DNA from 2 places in the Anaeromusa burkinensis DSM 3853 genome. Region 2 is predicted to be linked to the other one. Evidence: a T-box and tRNA genes for the amino acid it is inferred to sense, from the RefSeq annotation. Region 2 holds a T-box; the other holds one or more tRNA genes.
What was found. The T-box of region 2 lies ahead of leuS (leucine--tRNA ligase). A T-box ahead of a tRNA ligase gene usually reads a tRNA of that ligase, here a tRNA-Leu.
Positions count from the first base shown of each region.

Region 1 (3,407 bases), on a different contig from region 2:
GTCCTTGGTTTTGTATTATAATGTATATAGAGATGAATTCTTTGGGGAGCTTCGCGTCCAAGGGTTGCCGGAATTGGTAAGCGACTTTGATTCGAAGACACTGACAGAGTTGGAGCAAAAACTGGAGAAACGGTTGACGCCAGTGCTGGAAACGCTGCGTCAGCGCCTGGAAAAGGAGCAGAATCCATGAATACGGTAATTCCTACAGCTTTGACGATTGCAGGCTCAGATTCTGGCGGCGGAGCTGGGATTCAGGCGGATTTGAAAGCCTTTGCCGCTTGCGGCGTATATGGAATGAGTGTGCTAACGGCTATTACGGCGCAAAATACTTGCGGTGTAACGGCGGTGCGTGACTTGGATGCGGAAATTATTGCAGCGCAAATGCAGGCGGTATTTGATGATATACCGGTAGGGGCGGTGAAAATTGGCATGCTTTCTTCCGCTGCCATTATTGAAGTGGTGGAGGAACAGTTAAAACGCTATCAGGTGGCGCCGATTGTTTTGGATACGGTTATGATTTCTAAGCATGGCGCTCCCCTGTTACAAGCGGAAGCCGTGGGGGCGCTGAAAAGCAAATTGCTGCCTCTGGCCACCATTGTAACTCCAAACTTGCATGAAGCATCTGTGCTGGCGTCTATGCAAGTTGAGGATGAAACGGCTATGCGGGAGGCGGCGAAGCGGATTCACGCTATGGGCCCTAGGTATGTAGTTGTAAAAGGCGGGCACTTAGAGGGGAATCCTTGCGATATTTTGTACGATGGGAACGAGTATAGAGCCTTTCATAACCCTCGTTTGCCGCGCGTTCACACCCATGGTACCGGATGTACTTTTTCTTCCGCAATCGCCGCTTTTTTGGCTCGCGGCTGGGAAATTTCCGAAGCGGTAGGAGAGGCTAAACGCTATATTACCATGGCGATAGAGCATGGCTTTTCATTAGGACAAGGGGTAGGTCCTACACATCATTTTTATGAATTGTACCAAGCGGCCTTTGGCGCTGAATGGGGAGGAAAATATGGCAAGAGTGCTATTGTGCGATGATTCTGCATTTATGCGGATGATGCTGAAAACCACATTGGTGGGACTTGGTCATCGTATTGTCGGTGAGGCGGGCGATGGCGAGCAAGCAGTAGAAAAATATGAAGAGTTATTGCCGGACTTGGTTACTATGGATATTACCATGCCCAATGTAAGCGGCATTGAAGCGGTCGCGCGAATTCGCGAGAAAGACAAAGATGCGTGTATTGTTATGGTTTCTGCATTGGGGCAGCAGGCCATTATAAATGAGGCGCTTGAAGCTGGCGCAAAGGACTTTATCATTAAACCTTTTGTACCGGAACAAATAGCGGCGGTGCTGGATCGAGTTTTAAACCCTAAAAAGCCTGCTTGACAATCCGTGGTGTTATGTTATAATACAACACGTGGCTGGCGAAGAGCTGATTGGGTGCTTGTTTAACTCTCGGGTTGACAAAGCTTTCGGCATTCGGTACAATCGTTACTGCAGTAGGTAATGGCCCCGTGGTGTAGCGGTGAACATGCCGCCCTGTCACGGCGGAGATCGTCGGTTCGAATCCGATCGGGGTCGCCATTTGCCATGGTAGCTCAGTCGGTAGAGCAGAGGACTGAAAATCCTCGTGTCGGCGGTTCGATTCCGTCCTATGGCACCATCATTATGCGGAAGTGGCTCAGTGGTAGAGCATCGCCTTGCCAAGGCGAGGGTCGCGAGTTCGAATCTCGTCTTCCGCTCCATTTTTTAAGGCGGCATAGCCAAGTGGTAAGGCAGAGGTCTGCAAAACCTTTATCCCCAGTTCAAATCTGGGTGCCGCCTCCAATTTTTTATTATGTATAGAGAGCCCTGTATCTCAAAGGATGCGGGCTTTTTCCAAATCTAGGCGGGTGTGGTGGAATGGCAGACACAAGGGACTTAAAATCCCTCGGAGGCAACTCCGTGTCGGTTCGAGTCCGACCACCCGCACCAAAAATTTAAACTCCGCATTGCGGAGTTTTTTTTATGGCTTAAGGAAGTATAAATTTTTTTGTAGGCCTTTCGTCGTCTGGTAGTATTACAAGATATGGCTTATAATATAAAAGGAAATACCATATATAGTAGGAGGAGACGCTAGTGCGCTGTCCGTTTTGTGCATTTCCGGAAAGCAAGGTTATTGATTCCCGGGCGGCTGAAGAAGGGGTGTCTATTCGCAGACGCCGTGAATGCCTGCATTGTCAACGACGCTTTACTACATATGAAGTAGTTGAAAAAGTACCTGTGATGGTCGTGAAGAAAGACGGTCGACGGGAGATGTTTGACAAGGCAAAGCTGCAAGCGGGACTTATGCGAGCTTGTGAAAAAAGGCCTGTATCTTTGCAGGAAATTGAAGAATTGGCCAACCAGGTGGAACGAGATATCTATAACACGATGGAGAGAGAGATTTCTTCGCGGGAAATTGGCGAAAGAGTTATGGTTTTGCTGCAGGATGTAGATCCGGTGGCTTATGTTCGTTTTGCCTCTGTGTATCGACAGTTTACGGATTTGCATAATTTTAAAGATGAACTGGAATCTTTGCTTTTGAGGCGGCAGCAAGGGCCGCTTAAGAGCAAAGGGAGAAAAAAAGGATAATCACACTCTTGCTCCTATTTTTAGAATAAGCGAGGCGGTTGTTATATGTTCACAATGATTCGGAAAAGAGATGGCCGAGAAGTTTCTTTTGATGAAACAAAAATTACCGATGCTATTTTTAAGGCGGCGAAAGCTGTAGGCGGTGCGGACCGGCAAATGGCAATGGAATTGACTTTGGATGTGTTACGCTTTTTAAAGCAAAAATACAATGGCGGCAGTTTTACTGTAGAAGATGTTCAAGATACGGTTGAAAAAATCCTAATTGAAAAGGGCCATGCCAAAACAGCAAAAGCTTATATTTTATATCGTTACCAACGGACTCGAATGCGTGAATCCCAGTCGGAATTAATGGATGCTGTAGCTGATATTTTGGTAGAAACGAGCCGTGAAAACGCTAATGTTTCTAATTCCCCATCAGCTAAAATGCTGCAAATTGCATCGGCGGCGAGTAAAGCTTACTATTTGAACCGTTTAATTCCAGAAGAAATGGCTCAGGCGCACCGACGCGGAGATATCCATATTCACGATCTGGATTTTTACGGCAAAACCCTGACTTGCGTGCAAATTCCGTTGGGGAAATTACTGCATTCCGGTTTTAATAACGGTCATGGTTTTATCCGCTCTCCGAAACGTCCGGCTAGTGCGACTGCGTTAGCTGCCATTATCTTGCAAAGCAGTCAGAATGACATGCATGGAGGACAAAGCTTTGCTTTTTTTGATCGCGATATGGCGCCGTTTATGGAGCAGGCTAGTGAAGAAGAAGTCTATCAAGCCATGGAGGCCTTGATTTACA
Region 1 covers NZ_KB894588.1:44,344-47,750, reverse strand. Annotated here, with positions in the region: gene C508_RS17970 (hypothetical protein) at 1-190, shown strand, start outside; gene thiD (bifunctional hydroxymethylpyrimidine kinase/phosphomethylpyrimidine kinase) at 187-1,038, shown strand; gene C508_RS0106425 (response regulator) at 1,013-1,387, shown strand; tRNA gene C508_RS0106420 (tRNA-Asp) at 1,510-1,585, shown strand; tRNA gene C508_RS0106415 (tRNA-Phe) at 1,589-1,664, shown strand; tRNA gene C508_RS0106410 (tRNA-Gly) at 1,672-1,746, shown strand; tRNA gene C508_RS0106405 (tRNA-Cys) at 1,755-1,828, shown strand; tRNA gene C508_RS0106400 (tRNA-Leu) at 1,890-1,975, shown strand; gene nrdR (transcriptional regulator NrdR) at 2,120-2,614, shown strand; gene nrdD (anaerobic ribonucleoside-triphosphate reductase) at 2,660-3,407, shown strand, end outside.
Region 1: it encodes a tRNA-Leu, which carries the amino acid that the T-box ahead of leuS (leucine--tRNA ligase) is inferred to sense. The anticodon was not compared.

Region 2 (3,407 bases):
GCGGAGCGAAGGGGGCGATTAAACGAAGTGAAGACGAAACCAGTTCCTGCGCCAAACCGGGAACCTGGGCTTTGCTTTCCTCTTTCAAAGCATACATGGCATTAACCAATTCCATAATGGAACTGATTGCTGTATTGAAGTTAAAGCGCTGCTCGACGTCCTCTGTCACCTTCTTAATAGTAGCATGAAGCGCCCGACGTAATTCCTTCGCTTCTTTTGCCAGCTGTTCCGGGGCGTACTCGCCGCTTTCCGCCGCAGGCATAAACTGCGCATAATGCAGCATGATTCGCCAGAAGCGTCCCAAGAAACGGAAAGCTCCTTCTACGCCTTGGTCGCTCCACTCCAGATCCCGTTCCGGCGGCGCTGCAAAAAGGATGAATAACCGAGCTGTATCGGCGCCGTACTTTTCAACAATCTCCCCTGGCGCCACAACATTTCCTTTGGATTTCGACATTTTCGAACCGTCTTTAAGCACCATGCCCTGAGTAAGCAGATTCTTAAAAGGCTCATTAGCGTTAATCAAGCCAGCATCTTTCAATACCTTAGTAAAGAAGCGCGAATACAACAAATGTAAAATAGCATGTTCAATACCGCCAATATATTGGTCCACCGGCATCCAGTAATCGCCTTTCCCCATATCGAAAGGCGCCTGGGTATTGCGCGGATCCGTATAGCGCAAATAATACCAAGAAGAGCAAATAAAGGTATCCATTGTATCGGTTTCACGCCGCGCGTCAGCTCCGCACTTCGGACATTTACATTTCACAAACTCTTCCGCATCCGCTAAGGGAGAGACTACGCCAGCATCAAAGCGCACGTTTTCCGGCAGCAAAACAGGCAAATCTTCCTGCGGCACCGGCACAACGCCGCATTCAGGACAGTAAATTACCGGGATGGGTGCGCCCCAGTATCGTTGACGAGATACCAGCCAATCGCGCAAACGATAATTGACCCGCCGTGTTCCTAATCCTTGATCTTCCAACCACGAAGCAATAGCGCTTTTTGCAGCTTCATTGCCCAAACCGCTAAACCGTCCGGAATCAACCAGCACGCCGACTCCGTCATAAGCGCCTTCCATAGCAGCTACATCCAGAATTTGTCCTTCCGGCTGCACAACTACTTTTTTCGGCAAACCGTACTTGCCGGCAAAGACCCAGTCGCGTTCATCATGAGCCGGCACGCCCATGACAGCGCCTGTGCCATACTCGTATAGAACATAGTTAGCTACCCATACGGGAATTGGCTCGCCGGTAAAGGGATGAACCGCATAGACGCCCGTAAAAATGCCTTCTTTTTCTGTTTCCGTAGAAGTACGGCTGATTTCATTCATTGAGCGCACTTTTTCCACAAAAGCGCGTACGGCAGCCTCTTCCGGGCGGCCGGCGATCATTTTTTCCACTAACGGATGCTCCGGCGCCAATACAACATAACTAACGCCAAATACGGTATCCTGCCGCGTGGTATAAACAGGAATTTTCTCGCTTAGTTCCGGTAAATCAAAGGAAAACTCGGCGCCCTCACTGCGGCCAATCCAGTTTTCCTGCATCGTTTTTACCCGTTCCGGCCAGCCTTTTAGTTCGTCCAAATCTTCTAAGAGACGATCCGCATAATCGGTAATCCGGAAGAACCATTGTTCCAGGTCTTTTTTGACAACTGCAGAATCGCAGCGCCAGCAGTGACCGTCAATAACCTGTTCATTCGCCAGTACCGTATTGCATTCGTCGCACCAATTAACGGAAGCCTTCTTTTTATATGCTAAGCCGCGCTCTAAGAAGAGCAAAAACAGCCATTGCGTCCAACGATAGTATTCCGGATGGCAAGTAGCCACCTCGCGGCTCCAATCGTAAGACAAGCCCAGCTCCTGCTGCTGCCGCCGCATGTTGTCAATATTAGACCAAGTCCAATTTGCCGGATGAATACCGTTTTTTATGGCGGCATTTTCCGCAGGCATGCCAAAGGCATCCCATCCCATAGGATGCAGCACATTATAGCCTTGCATCATTTTAAAACGGGCGATAACGTCGCCAATCGAATAATTGCGCACATGCCCCATATGTAGATTTCCGGAAGGATAAGGAAACATCTCCAGAACATAATATTCCGGTTTCTGCCGGTTCAAACTTGTCTGATAAAGACTTTCCTCGTGCCACTTTTCCTGCCATTTCCGTTCAATTTCGAAAGGAACATACTTATTATCAATCATCGTCTTTGCTTCCTTCCTTCTAAAAAAAATAAAACGCCCCTTGGCATTGTGCCAGGGACGAGCGCACCCGCGATACCACCCTGCTTGATGCCTAAACAAACGCAGACATCCTCTCCAACCAATAACGCCGGCGACGCGACAACGCCTACTGTTCCTTCAGCGTCGCTCCTCTGCAAAGAGTTCTGTAAGTCCATGGCATTGGCTCACAGCAACCGCCAACTCTCTGAAGCCCATTCTTACATACTAGCTTGCATCTTTGGATTTTTATATAAGAACCCAATATGAGATATATTATAACTAAATCTACTAATAGAGTCAATTGCCGCTTATATCACGAATGGGTTTTCCAAAGCGTCCCAAAAGGATAAAAACAAGCAGCGCCAGTATGGCCATAGCTCCCCCTGTCAACTGCGCTGATTTAAGTCCCCAAAGCAGCGTCCCGTAATCGCCTCGCAAAAATTCCAGACAAAAACGCGCCGTCGAATACAAAAATACATAGCCTGCAAAGACTTGACCTTTGCGATGATTTGTCGTCCGCAACAACAGCAGTAGTGCGAAAATAACCAGGTCGAGCTGCCCCTCCCAAATCTCCGCTGGCCAGAGAGGCTGCATGCCGTAAGTATGCTGCGCTAAAGACCCAGCGGGATAAATAATGCCAAAAGCTTCACCTGTGGGATGTCCAAAAGCGTCGCCATTAAGCAAGTTAGCAGCCCGCCCCAACGCCTGGCCGAAAATTACAGCAGGCGCGGCTACAATATCCGCAAAAGCCCAAGTATCAATGCCGTGTCGTTTTGTGTACCAATAACCAGCCAAAGCGCCAACTACCACCCCGCCCTGAATGGCCATGCCACCTTGCCAAACAAAAGGAATTTCTAATAGGTGATGCTGGTAATAGCTCCAGTCAAAAAAGAACACATCCCAAAGGCGTGCTCCTATTAACCCGGCAAAGCCGCAGCAAATACCAAAATCAGGCACATGCTGATGCCAGCGACCATCCTGCTTGGCTAAAAAGTAAGCCACCGAAGTTGCCAAAACAATACTCAACATCATCACCATGCCATAGGAACGCACAGGGAAATCACCAATAAAAAAAAGATATGGATGCATATAAAAACTCCTCATCTTATCGATTGCAAAGCAGACATTCCTATCGGCCTCGCCTCAATTGCTTTATATTATAGAAGATTCCCCCCACCCTGACAAG
Region 2 covers NZ_KB894586.1:47,321-50,727, reverse strand. Annotated here, with positions in the region: gene leuS (leucine--tRNA ligase) at 1-2,203, opposite strand, end outside; T-box leader at 2,254-2,469, opposite strand; gene lgt (prolipoprotein diacylglyceryl transferase) at 2,519-3,310, opposite strand.